One region of the Brevibacterium sp. SIMBA_078 genome, then DNA from elsewhere that is predicted to be linked to it. Evidence: riboswitches for the same ligand, from Rfam matches in the RefSeq annotation. Region 1 holds a riboswitch; each other region holds the start of a gene.
The links. A riboswitch is a leader RNA that binds a small molecule or an ion and turns the genes downstream of it on or off. The one in region 1 is predicted to bind thiamine pyrophosphate.

Region 1 (6,300 bases):
CGAACAAAGACGTTCACGATCGCCGCGGCTGCCCTGGCCGCAGTGCTGACGATGAGTTCATGTGGTGGCAAGCGCGAAGCCGAACCCGCCGCAGAAGGCGGGGACGGCTGCACTGCCGCCTCGGGGCAGATCACCATCGCCACCGGCAACTCGACCGGCGTGTACTACGTGCTCGGCGGCGGACTGGCGCAGGTGATCTCCGACAATTCCGACCTCAAAGCCACAGCGTCGGAGACCGGCGCCTCCGTGCAGAACCTCCAACAGCTGTCCAGCGGCGACTTCGACATCGCATTCTCCTTGGCCGATACCGCTGCCGACGCAGTGTCGGGCAATGAGGACTTCAAGGAGGCCGAGGACATCTCCGCGCTCTCGCGCATCTACGACAACTACACTCACGTCGTCGTGCGAAAGGATGCCAAGATCGACTCGGTCGAGGACTTCAAGGGCAAGACGATCTCGACCGGATCGCCGAAGTCCGGCACCGAGGTCATCGCGAACCGTCTCATCGAATCCGCCGGGCTCAAGGACGGGGACGTGACCAAACAGCGCCTCGACCTGTCGAAGACCGTCGACGGGATGAAGGACGGAACCATCGACGGCATGGTGTGGTCCGGCGGACTGCCCACGGCAGGCGTCACCGATCTCTTCACTTCGAACGGCAAGGACGTCGAGATCCTCGACATCTCCGACCTCGAAGGGAAGATGAAGGAGATCAACCCCGTCTACGAGGTGGCCGAGATCCCCGGTGACACGTACAAGGGCGTTGACACGGTGAAGACGATCGTCACCCCGAACGTGCTCATGGTCCGCAACGACATGGACGAAGGCACGGCCTGTGCTCTGACGAAGCTCCTCTTCGACAAGAAGGACGATCTGGTCAAGGTGCATGCTGCGGCGAAGGAGATCAACCTCGACACCGCCGAGCCGCCGGAGCCGATCAAGCTGCACCCGGGTTCGCAGAAGGCACTGGACGAACTGAACAAGTAGGAGGTTGGGCTGGCCGGCCCCGTTGAATCAAGGGTTGGCGCGTCTGTCGACTCGTGCACAGTTCGATCGACGCGCCACGCCTTGAACGACGGTCAGTCTGCTTTGAGCCCGACGGTCGGATCGGGCAGGTAGACCTCGCCTCCCGATGGGAGGAACTCGCGGCTCTTCTGCCGCATTCCGGCCAGGGCTTCCTGCGCCTCGGCGCTGCCGTAGGTGTCGCGGATGTCCTGGGAGATGCGCATCGAGCAGAACTTCGGACCGCACATCGAACAGAAGTGCGCGGTCTTCGCCGGTTCGGCCGGGAGCGTCTCGTCGTGGAACGCCTCGGCGGTCTCCGGATCGAGACCGAGGGCGAACTGGTCACGCCACCGGAATTCGAACCGAGCCTTCGACAGTGCATCATCACGGACTGTCGCACCGGGGTGGCCCTTCGCGATATCGGCGGCATGCGCGGCGATCTTGTACGTGATCACTCCAGTCTTGACGTCGTCGCGGTCGGGCAGACCGAGATGCTCCTTCGGGGTGACGTAGCAGAGCATCGCCGTGCCGTAGCGGGCGATCTCCGTCGCCCCGATCGCCGAGGTGATGTGGTCGTATCCGGGCGCGATGTCCGTGACCAGCGGACCCAAGGTGTAGAACGGCGCACCGTGGCAGAGCTCCTGCTGACGTTCGACGTTCTCCCGCACGAGGTGGAGCGGAATGTGCCCGGGCCCTTCGACCATCACCTGGACGTCGTGGGCCCACGCGCGTTCGGTGAGTTCGGCGAGAGTGTCGAGCTCGGCGAACTGGGCGGCATCGTTGGCATCGGCGATAGAACCCGGCCGCAGTCCGTCGCCGAGTGAGAAAGCGACATCATAGCGAGCGAAGATCTCACAGAGTTCATCGAAGTGGGTGTAGAGGAAGTTCTCCTCGTGGTGGGCAAGGCACCAGCCGGCCATGATGGACCCGCCGCGCGAGACCATCCCGGTGACCCGGTCGGCCGTGAGCGGAACGTAGCGCAGCAGCACACCGGCGTGCACGGTCATGTAGTCGACACCCTGCTCGCACTGCTCGATGACTGTGTCGCGATAGACCTCCCAGGTCAGCGCGTTCGCATCGCCGTCGACCTTCTCCAGCGCCTGATAGATCGGGACGGTGCCGATGGGGATCGGCGAATTGCGGATGATCCACTCCCGGGTGGTGTGGATGTCATTGCCGGTCGACAGATCCATGAGGGTGTCGGCACCCCACTTCGCGGCCCATCGCAGCTTCTGCACCTCCTCGGCGATGGAGCTGGTGACCGCGGAATTGCCGATGTTCGCGTTGATCTTGACGAGGAACGCTTTGCCGATGATCATCGGCTCTGATTCGGGGTGGTTGATGTTGTTCGGGATGATCGCGCGACCGGCGGCGAGCTCGGCACGGACGAGTTCGACATCGCACTGTTCGCGGAGCGCGACGAACCGCATCTCCGGGGTGATGATGCCCTGCCTTGCGTAGTGCATCTGGGTCACCGTGCGGCCGGACTTGGCCCGACGGGGGACCGGTTTGCGTCCCTTCCACTGCTGCGACGGGGCACCTCGGCGGACGGCGGCACGACCGTCGTCGGCGATGCGGTGGCCGCGGGCGTCGTAGGTCTCAGTGTCGAGGCGGTTCTCGATCCACGGGAACCGCAGAGCGGGCAGTCCCTCTTCCGGGAGACTGCCCGGTCCGACGGTGCGGTAGACGTCGACGGGATCGTTCGCCCGGCCGTTCGAGTCCTCGAGTTCGATGCGGGTCACGGGAACGCGGATGCCGTGTTCCTCGTCATCAACCCATGCCGGCGAATGCGTCGGATACTGCTCGAGGGTGAATTCGTCGTGCGAAGGTGCGGAGGCCGAAGTCGTGGCAGGGGCAGGGGTTTCCGGGGTGAATGCAGTCATCTGCAGTCCTCACTTCCTACGCCGGTATCAACCGGATCAGGTTCTACGGTCTCGGACGATCCAGTCCGATCTCAGCCCTTGCAGCGGGCTCCCGTGGGGTCGTGCAATTCGTATCACGACTGACGCAGTGAGGACAACTGCACTTTCGGCGGAATCGAGTCCCGCCGGAAATGCGGCGCGGCGGTCAGCTGCCCTGGAGGAACGCCTTCGCGGCCGCGCCGAGAGCGGCGACGTCAGAGACCGCGACCATTTCGCGTGCCGAGTGCATCGAGTACAGGGCAGGACCGACGTCGACGGTGGTCATTCCCAGACGGGTCGCGGTCAGCGGTCCGATCGTCGACCCGCAGGGCATCGCATTGTTAGAGACGAAATCCTGGTATTCGACTCCGGCGGCCGCGCACGCCTGCGACCACACCGCGGTGCCGACCGCATCCGTGGCGTAGCGCTGCTGAGCATTGAGCTTGAGCAGGGGACCGCCGCCGAGGCGGGGGCGGACATGCGGATCGTGCCGTTCCGGATAGTTCGGATGGGCAGCATGCCCGGCATCGGAGGAGACGCACACCGAGGTGGCCATCGACGCGAGATAATCGCTGCGCGTCGACTGCGGCAGCAAGGAGGCGACGATGCGCTCGGTGACATCGGCGAGGAACGGACCGCACGCGCCCGAGCGCGAATTCGACCCGATCTCCTCATGATCGAACGCCGCGAACAGGGGGATGCCGTCGAGCCCGTCGGCATCGAGCTGGGTGAGAGCGGTGACGCCGGCGTGCACGGACAGAAGGTTGTCCAGCCTCGGCGAGGCGAAGAACTCCTCGGCGGCACCGAAGAGGGCCGGCTCCTGAACGGGAATGGTGTAGACATCGTGGCCGACGACGGACTCGGCATCGACCCCGGCCGACTCTGCGAGCAGTTCGATGATGTCTGCCTCGGCGAGGTCGGCCAGACCGATGACGGGAGTGGTGTGACGCTGCTTGTCCAGGGTCAGACCCTCGTTGACCTGCCGGTCGAGGTGGATCGCGAGCTGCGGGATGCGAGCGATCGGCCCGGTGCGGGCGAGTACGATGCTGCCGTCGGCGAGGCTGAGTCGACCCGCGAATGCGAGCTCACGGTCGAGCCACGAATTCAGCAGCGGCCCGCCGTAGATCTCCACCCCGACCTGGCGGGTGCCTTCGGCGGTGAACTCACCGCCGGGTTTGAGTTTGAACGCCGGGGAGTCGGTGTGGGAACCGAACACACGGAACCGGGGAGCCGCCTCGGTGACCGTGGGATTCATCCATGCGATGAGCGCGCCGTCGCGGATGACGTAGTGTCCGGTCCCTGGCGTCAGCGCCCAGGGGACGGACTCGTCGAGGCGGGAGAAACCGGCCCCTTCCAGGCGTTTCGCTGCCGTGTCCACCGCGTGGTACGAGCTGGGAGATGCGCTGACGAAGTCGCCGAGGTCGGCCGCTGTCGTCGCGGCCGCATCCGGTCTCGGGAGTGATTCATTCATTTCCCCAGCCTATCGTTTGCGGTAGTTTGGAGGTGAAGAAGATCAGGTCTCAGGCGACGGGTTGCCACCGCGTCCGAGAATCAGGCGGGGGCAGCGACCCTGCGACCGCACCAGCGACGGCAAGGAGTGTTCGACGTGAACCAGTTCGTGACGGAGTGGAACACCTGGCGCGACTCACGGAACTCAGCCCTTGCGAAACCGTTCGGCTGGCTCAGTGTCGTCGGACTTCACTGGCTCGACGCCGAATCGACCTGGACCGACGCCCCCGGCACGTTCACCGTCGACGACGGATGGGTGACCGTATCCCTGAAGACCGGAATCAAGGCCGGCCCGGCAGCCGAGACATTCGACCTGCTCAGCAAGGTCGACAACGGCGGGACTGCCGGGGCTGCCGGCGGCTCCGGTGCGAACGGCGGAGGACCGACCCGTGCGACCAGCCCGGCCGTGCCCAGCGACACATCGACCCTGCCTCGGGTCATGGACCAGTCCGGCGCGGGTGCAGGTGCGGCGGACGCTGCAGGTGCCGACGCTTCTGCCGGAACGGACATCGGAACGGGCTCCGGATCCGATGCGGGGTCCGAGGGACACGCAGCAGTGCCCGCCAAGCCACAGGTCCGCGTGGAAGAGAACGGGTTCAGCGCGAAGCTTCCGAACGGCGGCTCGCTCAACTGGTTCACCGTCGGCAATGTCCTCTACGAACTCATCGATCGGGGCGGCCGCCTCGGCGTGCGTGTGCGCAATTCGAAGTCCCCGCTGCTCGGGAAGTTCTTCGAGGTTCCGGTCTTCGACCCGGACCCGGACTTCGTCTTCCTCGCCCGGTTCACGAGGTTCGACCCGTTCAAGACCTACACGATCGAAACCGCCCAAGAAGATCTGCAGCTGCAGACGCAGGCGGCGGGAACCGTCACTTTCGAGACCTCGCACGGTGAGGTGAGCCTGCTCGCCACCGGGTGCCCGAAGACCGGGCTCCAACTGGACTTCCACGATTCGACGAACGGGAGCACCACCGCGGCATGGCGGACCATCGACCTCGGAGTGCCGAATCAGGACGGGTCGCTCGTCATCGATTTCAACCGTGCGGTGAATTACCCGTTCGCGTTCACCTCGTTCGCCACCTGCCCGGCACCGATCGAGGGAAACGTCGTTCCCTTCGACGTCACCGCAGGTGAGCGGCGTCCCCCGTTCTTCTACTCGGAGGCCGGGATCAACGTGCCGTTCCTCTTCTACGTGTGGTGGGACGAAGAGAGCGCCGAGGTGACCCGCCCCTGGTATTCGCGTTTCGGCCTCGACATCACCATCCTCAACCCCAACCACGACGACGGGCGGATCTCGCTCGTCGGCTTCGACGGGGTCGCGATGTCCGGCGGGGATCTGTCGCCGCTGGGGCGCAAGGCCCGGTCGAGGCTCATCGATGTCGCCACCGAAGCGCTGACTTCACGGATTCCGGTCATCGGCATCGGCGCGTACTCGGCGTTCGTCATCCAGGCCCAGCGGGAGCTGCGTTCGCAGCAGGGCTACGTCGACGGCATCGAAACCGAATACGAGGCGTCGGCGGAGCGTCTGCTCATCGTGATGAACAACGAACTCGACCCGAAGCAGGCCGGTTTCGACATCGTCCACACCGACGCCAGCGGGCTGATCTACGTGGAGATGCCCTTCGACATTCCGCTCGAGTCCGATCGCACCGAGGTCGAGGACTTCCAGGCGGCCATGGAATCCGGCGCCTCGATCACGAGCTGGCAGGAATTCGACTACCGCATGGTCGCCCTCATCCGCCACCACCGCTGAACCCGTCTCCCCGCCTCAGTCCCAGCGCCCGTTTCCTCCCCGAACTACCCGACGGCGGCCCAGCAACCTCGCGCGAGGTTGCTGGGCCGCCGTCAGGTAGCAATTACCAGATGGTGACTCGGGATTCGGGAGCCA
Region 2 (6,300 bases), on a different contig from region 1:
CACCTCGTCGGCCGATTCGCTGCGACCGGGGTCGGCCGATGGCGGCGGTGGACTCGCATCGCCAACCTGCTTGGCTCCGCCCACACGGTCTTCTCTCGCCGAGGCGGGACCGTGCTCATCGCCGGCCGATTCGTTCCCGGGGGCCGCAGCCTGGCCACCATCGGCTCCGGTCTGCTCGGGTTCCCGATCCGCACCTTCCTGCTCTGGGACGGAATCGGCAGCCTCGCCTGGGCGCTCTATTCGACGGTGATCGGACTCATCGGGGGAATGGTCTTCGAGGACCGGCCGCTGCTCGGAGTCGCCGTGGGCATCGGCATCGCCCTGGCCATCACCGGCAGCGCCGAGCTCGTCCGCCGATTGCGCCGGCGCGGCAGAGGACGCGCACGTCACCGGTTCACCAAATTCCAAGACCGAGATGTCACGATGGCAGGGATGTCTCAAACATATGTGTGGTACGTCAGCTACGGATCGAACATGGCTCGCGATCGGCTCTCCTGCTATCTGCAGGGCGGGCGACCGCCCGGGGCGATGGTGACCTACCCCGGTGCCAGGGACGGAACACTGCCCCGCGCCGAGGCAGGGATCGAACTGCCCGGAACGATCTACTTCGCCGGCGAGTCCAAGGTGTGGGGCGGCGGCATGGCCTTCTACGATCATTCCGTCCCGGGGCCGACCCCCGCCAAGGCCTACCTCATCACCGCCGAACAGTTCGCCGATGTGGCGGCACAGGAGATGCACCGCCCACCCGAACCGGACAGTCCGGTGGAACGCCTCGTCTTCGACCTGCCGACAGGAAGCTCCCATTCGCTGGGTCCGGGCGGGTACGAGACGCTGCTCGTCCTCGATGATGTCGACGGCGTCCCCATGGTCACGTTCACCGCCGCGCACGGTTCGTCCGACGTCGAACACACTCAGCCGCAGGAGCCGTATCTGGCGATGCTGCGCACGGGCACAGCCGAAGTCAGAGCCGCTTCTGGGCTTCCCCTGCCCGCAGCTGCACAAGCGTGAGGTCGAGCAGCGGAGTCGCCACTCCCAGTTCCTCCGCCTTGAGCGACAGGTCGCCGAGGATGTGCTCCGTTTCGCTCGGCAGCCCTGCCGTCACATCCCGGTAGAGAGATGAGGTGAAGGCCGAACCATCCTCGGTGAGCATCTTGATTGTCATGGTGTGGGAGGCTTCCGACACCGAGTGTCCGGCCGCAGCCGCCACGGCTTCGAGCTCATCGACGATGGCATGCACGTGCGACCTGCCGCCGGCTTCCATGATCGCTCCGACCGGGGCGCGGAACAGGCAGGTGACGACTCCCGCCGCGGCGATGAAGATCCATTTCTCCCACAGCCCATCGATGATGCCGTCGACGGTCTGCAGTTTGAAACCGGGGACATCGAGCGCTTCGGAGATGCGTGTGGGCATTTCAGCGCCGTGGAGATCTCCGATAGTCATCACGGCCATGTCGGTGAGCTGGACGACAGCTCCGTCCCTGATTGTGCCGACGATCTTGACGAACCCGCCGAGCACCTGTCCGGGGTATCTGCTCTGCAGCTTCTCGATCTGAGCCATGCCGTTGAGGAACGGGATGATCGTCGTCTGTTCGCCGACAGCCGGTCCGATATCGGCGATGACCAAGTCGAGTCCACCCGCTTTGACCGCGACGATGACGAGGTCGAAAGTTCGTGGTGCGGCTGCGAGCTCCTCAGCGGTGATGACATCGACCTGATTCGTCCGATCATCACCGGGTGCAGTGAAGCGCAGTCCCTCCGCGCGGACCGTCTCCGCCCGTGCCTGCCGGAGCAGGAAAGTGACATCACGTCCGGCCTCCTGCAGATAGGTGCCGAACGCTCCGCCGGTGGCCCCCGCCCCGGCGATGAGAATCGACAGGTCGGCACCAGTGCTGATTCCGTCGGATGCGCTGTCAGCTGCTTGGGTCATTCCAACTCCTCCTTGAGCTCCCGCGCGGCCGCAGCGGGATCCTCAGCCGAGGTTATCGCACGGACGACGACGGCACGCCTCGCGCCCGCCTGACGGATCGCGTCCAGCCTCTCCCCGGTCGCAATACCACCGATCGCGAACCACGGTTTGGCCGCCTTGGCGGCGGTGGCGGTCAGCAGAGCCGTCCCCACAGAAGCACGGCCGGGCTTCGTCGGGGTCTCCCAGACCGGCCCGACACAGAAATAGTCGGTCTCCGGGTCCGCCTCGGCGGCGAGCGCCTGCTCGCGGGAATGCGTCGAGCGACCGAGGATGACATCGGGTCCGAGCACGGCCCTGGCCTGAGCACTGGTGAGGTCGCCTTGACCGACGTGGAAGACGTCGGCGTCGGTCAGCAGCGCGACGTCGGCACGGTCATTGACTGAGAAGAGCTTGTCGTGATCGGCGGCGACATCTTTGAGGACCTCCAAGGCCGCGATCTCGGCGCGGGCCTCGAGGCTCTTGTCCCGCAGTTGGATGATGTCGACTCCCCCACGGTAGGCGGCGTCGAGGAACTCGGCGAGGTCGTCCTGACCGGTCCGGGCATCGGTGCACAGGTAGAGCTTCGCCTCCGCCAGTCGGGCCTCTCTCCAGGCTCTTTTCGTCTGCCGCGCTGCGGTGCGCGGTGGCATCTGTGTGGTCATGGTCATAGAGTAGAGGAGTTCGCGGGAGCCTCCCAACGAGGCTGAGAGGGCGTAAGAGCCGACCGTCAGACCTGATGCGGATCATGCCGCCGGAGGGAGAAGCTGTGAGAGTCATTGTCGTCGGCGCCGGGATCATCGGCCTGTCCACGGCCTGGTATCTGCACCGCCTCGGCGCCGAAGTCACCATCATCGATCCTGCGCCCGCCCAGGGTGCGAGCCATGCTGCTGCGGGGATGCTGGCTCCCGCCGCCGAGGTGGTCTGGGGGCAGACTCCCCTGTACCCGCTGATGCGGGCCTCCGCGCAGATGTATCCTCAGTTCTCCGCCGAGGTGGCGAGCGCCGCCGGCAGCGATCTCGGTTTTTCGGATGCCGGCACATTGGTGTGCGCCGGTGACCGAGCTGATCTGCAAGCTCTGCGGGAGCTGCGCGATGCACAATCCCGATCCGGTTTCGCCACCGAGCTCATCACCGGCAGCGCTGCCCGCCGGGTTGAGCCGTCGTTGTCGCCTGCCGTGGCCGGGGCCGTGCACATTCCAGGCGATCACTCGATCGACCCCCGTCGGCTCACTGCCGCATTGCTGACTGTCCTGTCCTCTGATTCAGGTGGCTTCGTTCGCCAGCGCGCGGCCGGACTGGTCAAGGACGGCGATACGACTGTGGGAGTCGAGCTGGGCGACGGCCGCCGGCTGGAGGCCGATCAGGTGGTCATCTGCGCCGGCAGCGCTGTGTCCGCGATCGTCGGTGCCCCACAGCTGCCTCTGCGTGAGGTCTGGGGTGATGTTCTGCGACTGCGCGCCCCCGCCGAGGCGGCTCCGCTGCTGAGCCGAACCATCCGCGGGCTGGTCAACGGTCGCTCCGTCTATTTGGTCCCCCGCCCCGATGGCGAGATCGTGCTCGGTGCCAGTTCGCGTGAGGACGGACTCTCCGGCACTCCGGCCGGGGCGCTCCACCGACTGCTCGCCGACGGGCAGCGATTGGTCCCGGGAATCCTCGACGCGGAGATCACCGATATCACCACCCGTGCCCGACCCGGCTCGCCCGACGATCTGCCGATGATCGGCCGCATCGATCCCGGCTGCATCGTGAGCACAGGGTATTTCCGCCACGGCATCCTCTTGGCCCCGTTCGGTGGCCGGCTCGGCGCCGAGATCACCTTGGGCGTCGATTCCGGCTGGTCCCCCGATGGGGCGCTCGAGTCCGTGTCCCCGCACCGCTTCACCACAGAACACACCACTGCCTACCCGATGAGGAGCATCTCATGACCGACCGCGACCACTCACCGACCATCGTCCTCAATGGCGATCGCCATGAGCTGTCGGGTGCCACCTCGGCGCTCGACCTCGTCGCCGAGGTCACCGGACGGGAACTGAATCCCGATGGGACAGCGGCCGACGGTGGACGATTGGGCATCGCCCTGGCCGTCGACGGTGAAGTCATCCGTCGCGGCACCTGGTCCTCTCTCACCCTTGCCGATGGGCACACCGTCGACATCGTCACCGCTGTGCAGGGAGGCTGAGATGACCTGGACGATCGATAATGTGGAGATGTCGTCTCGCCTCGTGATGGGCACGGGAGGGGCGAGTTCCCTGAGCATCCTCGAAGACGCACTCGTGGCTTCGGGAACCGAGCTGACGACTGTGGCGATGCGCCGTTTCGACGCTGAGTCCCGGGACTCGGTCTTCACCATGCTCCAGCGTCTGGGTATTCGGGTGCTGCCGAACACGGCCGGCTGCTATACGGCCAGGGATGCCGTGCTCACCGCCCGACTGGCTCGAGAGGCTCTGGAGACGAACTGGGTGAAGCTCGAGGTCATCGCCGATGAGGACACCCTGTTGCCGGACCCCATCGAACTCTTCGCCGCAGCCGAGGAACTCGTCCTCGACGGGTTCACGGTCTTCGCCTACACGAACGACGATCCGGCCCTGGCAAAACGTCTCGAGGACGCCGGTGTGGCTGTGGTCATGCCGGCCGGAGCTCCGATCGGCAGCGGGCTGGGCATCCTCAACCCTCACAACATCGAGACCATCGTCTCCCGTGCACAGGTGCCCGTCATCCTCGACGCCGGTGTCGGCACCGCCTCCGATGCCGCTCTGGCGATGGAGCTCGGGTGCACCGCGGTACTTCTGGCCTCGGCCGTCACCCGCGCCCACGATGCTCACGCCATGGCCCGGGCGATGGCTTTGGCCGTCGAGGCCGGGCATCTCGCTGGCGGTGCCGGGAGGATTCCCAAACGACCGTTGGCATTGGCGTCATCGCCGTTCGACGGAATGGTCGCAGCACAATGACCGCCGCTGCCACCACTCCGACATCGTTGCCTCCGCTCGTCGACCCCGTGGAATCCCTGTCCCGGACGGAGCTGGAACGCTACTCCCGGCACCTGAGCCTGCCGGGTTTCGGACTCGAGGGACAACGGCGTCTGCGGGCCGCCTCGGTGCTGGTCATCGGGGCCGGCGGTCTCGGGGCCCCGGTCCTCAACTATCTGGCGGCCGCCGGGGTCGGGTCGATCACGATCATCGACGATGACGTGGTGGAGGCCTCGAACCTGCAGCGCCAGATCATCCACCGGGATGCCGATGTGGGCCGACCGAAGGTCGCCTCTGCCGCCGATGCCCTGCACCGGCTCGATCCGAACCTCGAGGTGCGCACGATCGAGCACCGGCTGAGCCCGGAGAATGCGCTCGGTCTCTTCGCTGAACACGATGTCGTGCTCGACGGGGCGGACAACTTCGCCACCCGGTACTTATCCAATGATGCCGCCGAACTCACCGGCACCCCGCTGGTGTGGGGCACGATCTTCCGCTTCGCCGGTCAGGTGAGCACGTTCGTTCCCGGTCACGGGCCGATGCTGCGCGACCTGTTCCCGGATATCCCGGAACCCGATTCGGTGCCCAACTGCGCGGAGGGCGGGGTCCTGGGAGTGCTGTGCGGAACCGTGGGCTCGGCGATGGCGACCGAGGCGATCAAACTCATCTGCGGCATCGGTGCCCCATGCATCGGTCGGCTCCTGCGCTATGAAGCGCTGACCGGGGAGTACTCGACCCTGCGATTCTCCCCTGATCCCGACCGTCCCCCGGTCACCGACCTCACCGAAGTGGCTGCCGCCTGTGCTGTGGACCTCGACGCCGACGGCGTGGCAGAGCCTGGCCCGGATGAGATCGACGTCGCCGATTTCCTGTCTGTCGAAGACGATGTGCTCGTCGTCGATGTGCGGGAGGACTGGGAACGTGAGCTGGCGGCCATCCCCAGCTCACTCCACCTGCCCCTCGGCGGCCTCCGAGACGGCGGGTGGCCGGCGCTCCAGTCGCTGGTCGGTGCTTCAGTCCGGCCGGAGGCGCCTGTCGACATCGTCTTCCACTGCAAGTCCGGGGCCCGATCGGCCGAGGCCGTCCGGATTCTGTCCGGATCGGTCCCGACCGGAGTCCGTCTGCGTTCCCTTGCCGGGGGCATCGATGCGTGGGCCGAGCAGGATTGAAGCCTCCGGCAGCGCGAAACGAGCTCAGGTCACGCGAAACTCGAAACTAACGTCACCGGCGGCGTCGTTTTCGAGTTTCGGGTGACCTGAGGGGTTCGGATCAGTGGCGGTTGAGTCCTGACAGTCGCCGACGGAGTCCCCGTTCGCCGGCTCTCATCACAGCTCCGTGCATGAGTCCGGACAGCGGTCGCATCGCTCTGATGATCGTTCTGCTCGTCGTC
Region 3 (6,300 bases), 1.5 Mb from region 1:
CAAGTCGATCCCGCCGCAGGCCGAATTCGCCGCCAAGGCCGCCGTGGCCCTGGCCGCAGGCGAGGACGTCGACGCGGGCACGACCTACAAAGACACCCCCACGGACTTCGTCGAAGCCAAGGTCGTCACCACCGACACCATCAAAGACATCGTCGGTGACCAGATCAAGGCCGAGGACATCTGCACCGGCAAGGTGGAGAAGCTCTGTGCCGATGCCGGTGTGAAGTGAGCGCGTGCGCGTTCACAATCTGACGTGACCGACCCCGAGCCGGCGACCGCCACCGGTCGCCGGCTGCCGGGGTCAACGACTGCGACAAGTAGGAACAGATGACACCAGAGACACCCGACCCGGCATCCGCAGCGACGCGGACGCCGGGCAGCGACAGCGAGCCGGTGCTCGAACTGCGCGGAATCAACAAACGGTTCGGTGCAGTCCAAGCCCTGACCGACATCCATCTCAGCGTCGGCCGCGGCGAAGTCGTCGGCCTCGTCGGCGACAACGGCGCCGGCAAGTCGACCCTGATCAAGGTCATCGCCGGAGTCCACGCCGCCGATGACGGCGAGCTCATCATGAACGGGACGGCGCAGAGATTCTCCTCGCCGAAGGATGCACAGAAAGCCGGAGTGGCCACAGTGTTCCAGGATCTGTCCCTGTGCGAGAACCTCGACGTGGTGGCCAACCTCTTCCTCGGACATGAGAAGACCCGCGGCGGCGTCCTCGACGAAGTGACGATGGAAGCCAAATCCTGGGAGCTGCTGCGCAGCCTCTCGGCAAAGATCCCGAGCGTGCGCGTACCGATCGCAGCCCTGTCCGGCGGTCAACGTCAGACGGTCGCCATCGCCCGGTCCCTCCTCGGCGAACCATCCCTGGTCATGCTCGACGAACCGACGGCGGCGCTCGGCGTCGCCCAGACGGCCGAGGTGCTCAACCTCATCGAACGGCTCAAGGAACGCGACCTCGGGGTGCTGCTCGTCAGCCACAATATGGCCGATGTGCAGGCGGTGTGCGACCGAGTGCACGTGCTGCGACTGGGCAAGGATGCCGGTGACTTCCCTGGTGACGAGCGCACCGACGTGCTGGTCGCCGCGATCACCGGAGCCAGCGACAACGTCGTGACCAAACGCGCCGCACGGAGGGGTGAGCGCCGATGACCCGCAATTCCTTCATCACCGATGAGCGGATCTCGTCCGAAGGTGTGGTCGGCACCTTCGTCCGCCGGGTCAAAGAGGGGCAGCTGGGGTCGTTCCCGGTCATCCTCGCTCTCATCGTCATCGTCATCGTGTTCCAGTCGGCCGACTCGAACTTCATCTCTCCGGCCAACCTCGTCAACCTCTCCACTCAGGTCGCGTTCCTCGCGATCCTGGCTCTCGGCATCAACCTCATCCTGCTCCTCGGCGAGATCGATCTGTCTCTGGCGCAGTTGGGAGGTCTGGCCGCCTCGCTGCTCGGAGTTCTGGTGGTGAGACAAGGTGTGCCGCCGGCCCTGGCACTGATCATCATGCTGCTGCTCGGCCTGGTCGTCGGCGCGATTCAAGGTTGGTTCTTCGCCGTCGTCGGCATCCCGGCGTTCGTCGTCACCTTGGCCGGTCTGCTCGCGTTCACCGGTCTGACCCTCACGACTCTCGGCACGCAGAAGAACCTGTCGATGTCGGACACCTTCGCCTTCGACTTCGCGAGCTTCTACTTCCCGGCGATCTGGGCCTATATCTTCGGCGCCGTCGCGATCATCGGCTTCGGCGGCGGCATCATCTATTCGAAGCTGCGCCGCCACCGGGAGGGTCTCAGCGCTCCGAGCTGGACCTCTGTGATCGTGCGGATCGTGCTGCTGGCCGCGATCGTGTTCGGGTTCCTCATCCTCGTCAATCAGGACTTCGGTCTGGCGATGCCGTTCTTCCTCATGATCGTCATCGCGATCATCATCGATCTCGTGCTGCGCAAGACCCGCTATGGCCGGTCGATCTACGCCGTCGGCGGCAAGGTCGAAGCCGCCCGGCGCGCTGGCATCCGCGTGACCTGGGTGCGCATCAGCGTGTTCATGGCCGCCGGAGTGCTGGCCGCACTGTTCGGTTTCATCAAGACCGGTGTGACGACGAATGCGGGATCGACGCTGGTGAGCACGCAGGACCTGCTCAATGCGATCGCTGCAGCCGTCATCGGCGGTACCTCGCTGTTCGGCGGTCGCGGAACTGCTTGGGCAGCCGTGCTCGGTGCTCTGGTCGTCGGTGCGATCAACAACGGTCTCTACCTCATCGGCTTCAACTCCGATGCACAGCAGATCATCACGGCACTCGTGCTGCTCACCGCAGTCGTCGTCGATGCGCTCAGCCGCCGCGGTCAGAGGTACGTCGGGCGCGGGTAGCGGGAAGCCCGCCCTCGGAATTCCGCCGAGCGGGTCGCTCAGCTCCGAAATGGCTCCGTACAGATGGCCATCTCGGATTTGAGCAGCCCGCTCGCGAGCTTCTCGAGTGCTTACGTGGAGCACTTGAACACGTCGCGGTTCCAGTAGCTCGTTCTGCGGAGCGTCAGCGACGCTTCATGGATGCGTGCTTGATCCTCTCAAGTTTTGCGAGATCTTCGGGGCTCATGGATCCATTTTGAAGTCGGTCCAGGTAAGGCCTCTCGGCTTTGAATACGTCGAAGTTGTTCAGATCGCCCAGCGAACTCTGCCAGAGACGAAGCTTGGATTCGTGTGTGATGCGATGGTGCATGTGGCTGCCGAGGGCCTGAGGTACCCAGTCGTACCTTGATCCGCGTTCGAGTTGGTAGTCGATGGCTCGGCTGACAGATGCTGCTATCCAATCGGCAAACTGAATATTGGAGCTGAGAGCACTGTCGATGTGCATGGGCGGCTCAATGGCAGCATTCATTTCCCTGAATTCTTGGGCACGCGAGAATATGTGTGCGTATATCGACGCTACTCTTGCAGCCCGTTGCTTCTCATTGATCTGGTCCATTAGCATCAGTAGATTCTCGCCGCAATTGTCCGCGTGACGACAGAGACGATTGACCGACTCTCGCATAGCGCTGCTCATCGGAGAGCCGCACTTGCTTCCTGGTGCCGACCTCCTTCTGTTCGGCATCGAAGAAGACGTGTCCGCTCAGTTCTGCGAGCCTGTTGATCAGTCCGCGAAAGACACGGATCTGCTCACCGTATCTTCGCCAAGCGTCTGGGGTGAAGATATCTGAGCCCTTTCGCTCCCAGCGGCCCGGGTTCTCTACGCCCCGAAGCTCGCTGGCAAAGACACGTCGCTTCTCTGCTGTAAAGATCTGACCGAATCTCCGAGCCGAGCTTTCGGGAATGACGAAGCCTGCATAGCCGAAGACGGGATTGGTGTTAAATCTCGGGTGGTCTTTGGCGACGTACGGGCCGGGTTCACCGATCTCATCGATATAGGCGAGCAGCATGGGCAAACTCTACCCAGCGGCTCTGACACGAGGCCCAACGCAAAAACCCACGTCTGAGACGTGGGCTTGCGACTTGGCGCTCTAGGAGGTGAACTCCTTGCTACCACTTCGATAATCTCACAGCACGGAGGTCCGTGCAATCAGTCTTGTACGGGGACCTATCGGCCAGCATGGCGCACAACGGGGAGCGGCGCTCATTCCCCGACTTGACCTTGTGACTGTGGAAGTCGCCCGTGTCCGGGCGGGCTGATACAGTCGGAGCCAATGACATGGGGTGCCTCATGAGGATCCGTTCGCACCAAGACGCTGCGCACGGAGGACAACGAGGCTGAGAGAACACCCATCGAACCTGATCTGGGCCATACTAGCGAAGGGATCGTCATGGTTGACTTCGACCTGCGTTCTGCGAATGCGCGACTGCGCGCAAGCAACCCACTCATCCAGTGCATCACGAACACCGTCGTGCAGCAGTTCAGCGCCAACGTGCTCCTGGCCATCGGCGCCTCCCCGGCAATGCTCGACCACGAGGCCGATGCCGGACAGTTCGCCGGAATCGCCAGCGGAATTCTCGTCAACTTCGGAACCGCCTCGAACCACCAGCTGCTCGCCGCCGATGCCGCCATCGACGTCGCCAACGCCGCCGGAAAACCCTGGGTCCTCGACCCCGTGAGCGTCGGTGCCGTCGACTTCCGCACCTCCCGCATCCGCCGCGCCGCCGCCGATCACCCGACCGCCATCCGCGGCAACGCCTCCGAGATCGCCGCACTCGCCGCAGTCGGACTCGGTGGACGCGGAGTCGACTCCACCGACGAAGTCGACGCCGTCCTTCCCGCCGCCGCGAAACTGGCCCGGGAAACCGGTGCCATCGTCGCCGTCTCCGGACCCACCGATGCCGTCGTCGCCCACATCGACGGCACCGACCACGTCGCCCGCATCTCCGGCGGACATGAGTTCATGCCGCTGGTCATCGGCACCGGCTGCTCACTCGGCGCCGTCACCGTCGGCTACTTGGCCGCCGCCCGCGCCGGACTGGCCGACCCCGACGCCGACGTCTCAGCGGTCAACGCCGCTGAGCAGTCCGCGCTCGGTGGGGCCGCCTCGGCGAGATTCGAAGCTGTCGTCGCCGCCCACGCCCACTTCGCGGTCGCCGGGGAACTCGCCGCCGACGGTGCGAAGGGGCCGGGCAGCTACTCGGTGAACTTCCTCGATGCGCTCCACACCGTCGACGGCAGTCGACTCGCACAGGCGAGAATCAGTCTCGACACGCTCACTTCTGCGAATGAAACCGCCAGCAAAGGCGTCCAGGCATGACCGCCGGTTCCGCCCATATCGCTGACAACCCGGCCGACGACAGCGCGACCGTGAACGACCGAGCAGACGCGACCGACCGCTTCGCCGGAATCGACACGCGCCTCTACCTCGTCACCGACTCCGCGCAATGCGAGGCCGCCGGCCGCAGCGTCGCCGAGACCGTGCAGGCCGCCGTCGCCGGGGGAGTGGGCATCGTCCAGGTCCGCGACAAGGACATCGACGATGCAGGCTTCTACTCGCTCACCCGCCAGGTCATCTCCGCCGTCGATGCCGCCACCCGCGACACCGACCGCACGGTCCCCGTCGTCCTCAACGACCGCGTCGAAGTGGCCCGCCGTCTCATCGACGAAGGCGAGAACGTGCACATCCACGTCGGCCAAACTGACACCACCGTCGCCGAGGTGCGCGCCGCCCTGGGTGCGGCACCGCTCATCGGTCTCTCTGCCGCGCACAGCGACGAATTCGCCGCCGCTCGCGACTCCGGAGTCGTCGACCTCGTCGGCATCGGACCCGTCTACGACACCTCCACGAAAGCCGACGCCCCCGACGGAATCGGACCGGACCGCCTCGGCGAACTGGTGGCAGAAGCCGGCATCCCCGCGGTCGCGATCGGCGGCATCAACACCGACCGTGCCCCTGACCTGCAGGGACGTGGACTGATCGGGATCTGCGTGGTCTCGGCGATCTGCATGGCTGACGATCCGAAGGCGGCGGCCGAGGAGCTGCTCACCGCTTTCGCCGGGAGCGGCCAGTGACGACCCGCCCGCCGATCACCCTGTCCATCGCCGGCACAGACCCCTCCGGCGGTGCTGGAATCCACGCCGACCTCAAAACCTTCACCGCGCGGAAGACCATGGGCACGACCGTCATCACCGCTCTCGTCGCGCAGAATACGCACGGTGTGTCCCGGGTCTATCCGATCGACGTCGATTTCGTCGCCGATCAGTTCGAGTCCGTGCTCGGCGACCTGCCCGTCGATGCGACGAAATCGGGGATGCTCGGCAGCCGTGACCTCGTCGAACTCGTCGTCGCCCGCGCCGCCGAAGGTCGGCTCGGCTTCTATACCGTCGATCCGGTGATGATCGCGACCTCCGGCCACCGCCTCCTCGAGACCGATGCCGTCGACGCCGTGCGCACCCACCTGCTGCCCGTCGCCGACCTCATCACCCCCAACCTCCCCGAGGCGGCCCTGCTGATCGGCGATGACGAACCCGAAGCACAGACGACTGAAGCCATGCGTGACCAGGCTCGGCGCCTGCTCGAACGCGGACCCGGAGCGGTCCTGCTCAAGGGCGGACACGGCAGCGAGGACGAGGTCATCGATATCCTCGCCACCGCCGATGGCCAGGTCCGCGAGTTCAGCCACGCCCGTGTGGCGACAATGAACACACACGGGACCGGGTGCACCCTGTCAGCCGCGATCACCGCCGAGGTGGCCGTCCTCGGCCGCGAACGCACAGAGATCGGGTCGGACCTCCTCGGCGAGGCTGTCGGCAATGCCCTCGATTACCTTGCTCGCGCTCTCACTTCGGCTGCTGACTGGCAGCTGAGCCTCAATCCGGAAGGCGCCCACGGACCGGTCG

Region 2: it holds a riboswitch for thiamine pyrophosphate, as region 1 does, so the genes downstream of both, thiO (glycine oxidase ThiO) here and thiC (phosphomethylpyrimidine synthase ThiC) in region 1, are expected to answer to the same signal.
Region 3: it holds a riboswitch for thiamine pyrophosphate, as region 1 does, so the genes downstream of both, SB749_RS00510 (hydroxyethylthiazole kinase) here and thiC (phosphomethylpyrimidine synthase ThiC) in region 1, are expected to answer to the same signal.

The regions. Positions count from the first base shown of each region.
Region 1 is NZ_JAWRYQ010000001.1:1,626,485-1,632,784, forward strand. It holds gene SB749_RS07185 (TAXI family TRAP transporter solute-binding subunit) at 1-987, shown strand, start outside; gene thiC (phosphomethylpyrimidine synthase ThiC) at 1,080-2,888, opposite strand; TPP riboswitch at 2,884-2,992, opposite strand; gene SB749_RS07195 (M18 family aminopeptidase) at 3,073-4,377, opposite strand; gene SB749_RS07200 (DUF1684 domain-containing protein) at 4,513-6,165, shown strand; gene SB749_RS07205 (M13 family metallopeptidase) at 6,269-6,300, opposite strand, start outside.
Region 2 is NZ_JAWRYQ010000002.1:434,738-441,037, forward strand. It holds gene SB749_RS10315 (DedA family protein) at 1-1,008, shown strand, start outside; gene SB749_RS10320 (ketopantoate reductase family protein) at 962-1,927, opposite strand; gene thiE (thiamine phosphate synthase) at 1,924-2,607, opposite strand; TPP riboswitch at 2,619-2,722, shown strand; gene thiO (glycine oxidase ThiO) at 2,712-3,869, shown strand; gene thiS (sulfur carrier protein ThiS) at 3,866-4,123, shown strand; gene SB749_RS10340 (thiazole synthase) at 4,125-4,892, shown strand; gene moeB (molybdopterin-synthase adenylyltransferase MoeB) at 4,889-6,079, shown strand; gene SB749_RS10350 (SRPBCC family protein) at 6,180-6,300, opposite strand, start outside.
Region 3 is NZ_JAWRYQ010000001.1:113,430-119,729, reverse strand. It holds gene SB749_RS00535 (substrate-binding domain-containing protein) at 1-229, shown strand, start outside; gene SB749_RS00530 (ATP-binding cassette domain-containing protein) at 328-1,152, shown strand; gene SB749_RS00525 (sugar ABC transporter permease) at 1,149-2,360, shown strand; gene SB749_RS00520 (hypothetical protein) at 2,524-2,955, opposite strand; gene SB749_RS00515 (DUF3800 domain-containing protein) at 2,939-3,406, opposite strand; TPP riboswitch at 3,667-3,800, shown strand; gene SB749_RS00510 (hydroxyethylthiazole kinase) at 3,788-4,717, shown strand; gene thiE (thiamine phosphate synthase) at 4,714-5,472, shown strand; gene thiD (bifunctional hydroxymethylpyrimidine kinase/phosphomethylpyrimidine kinase) at 5,469-6,300, shown strand, end outside.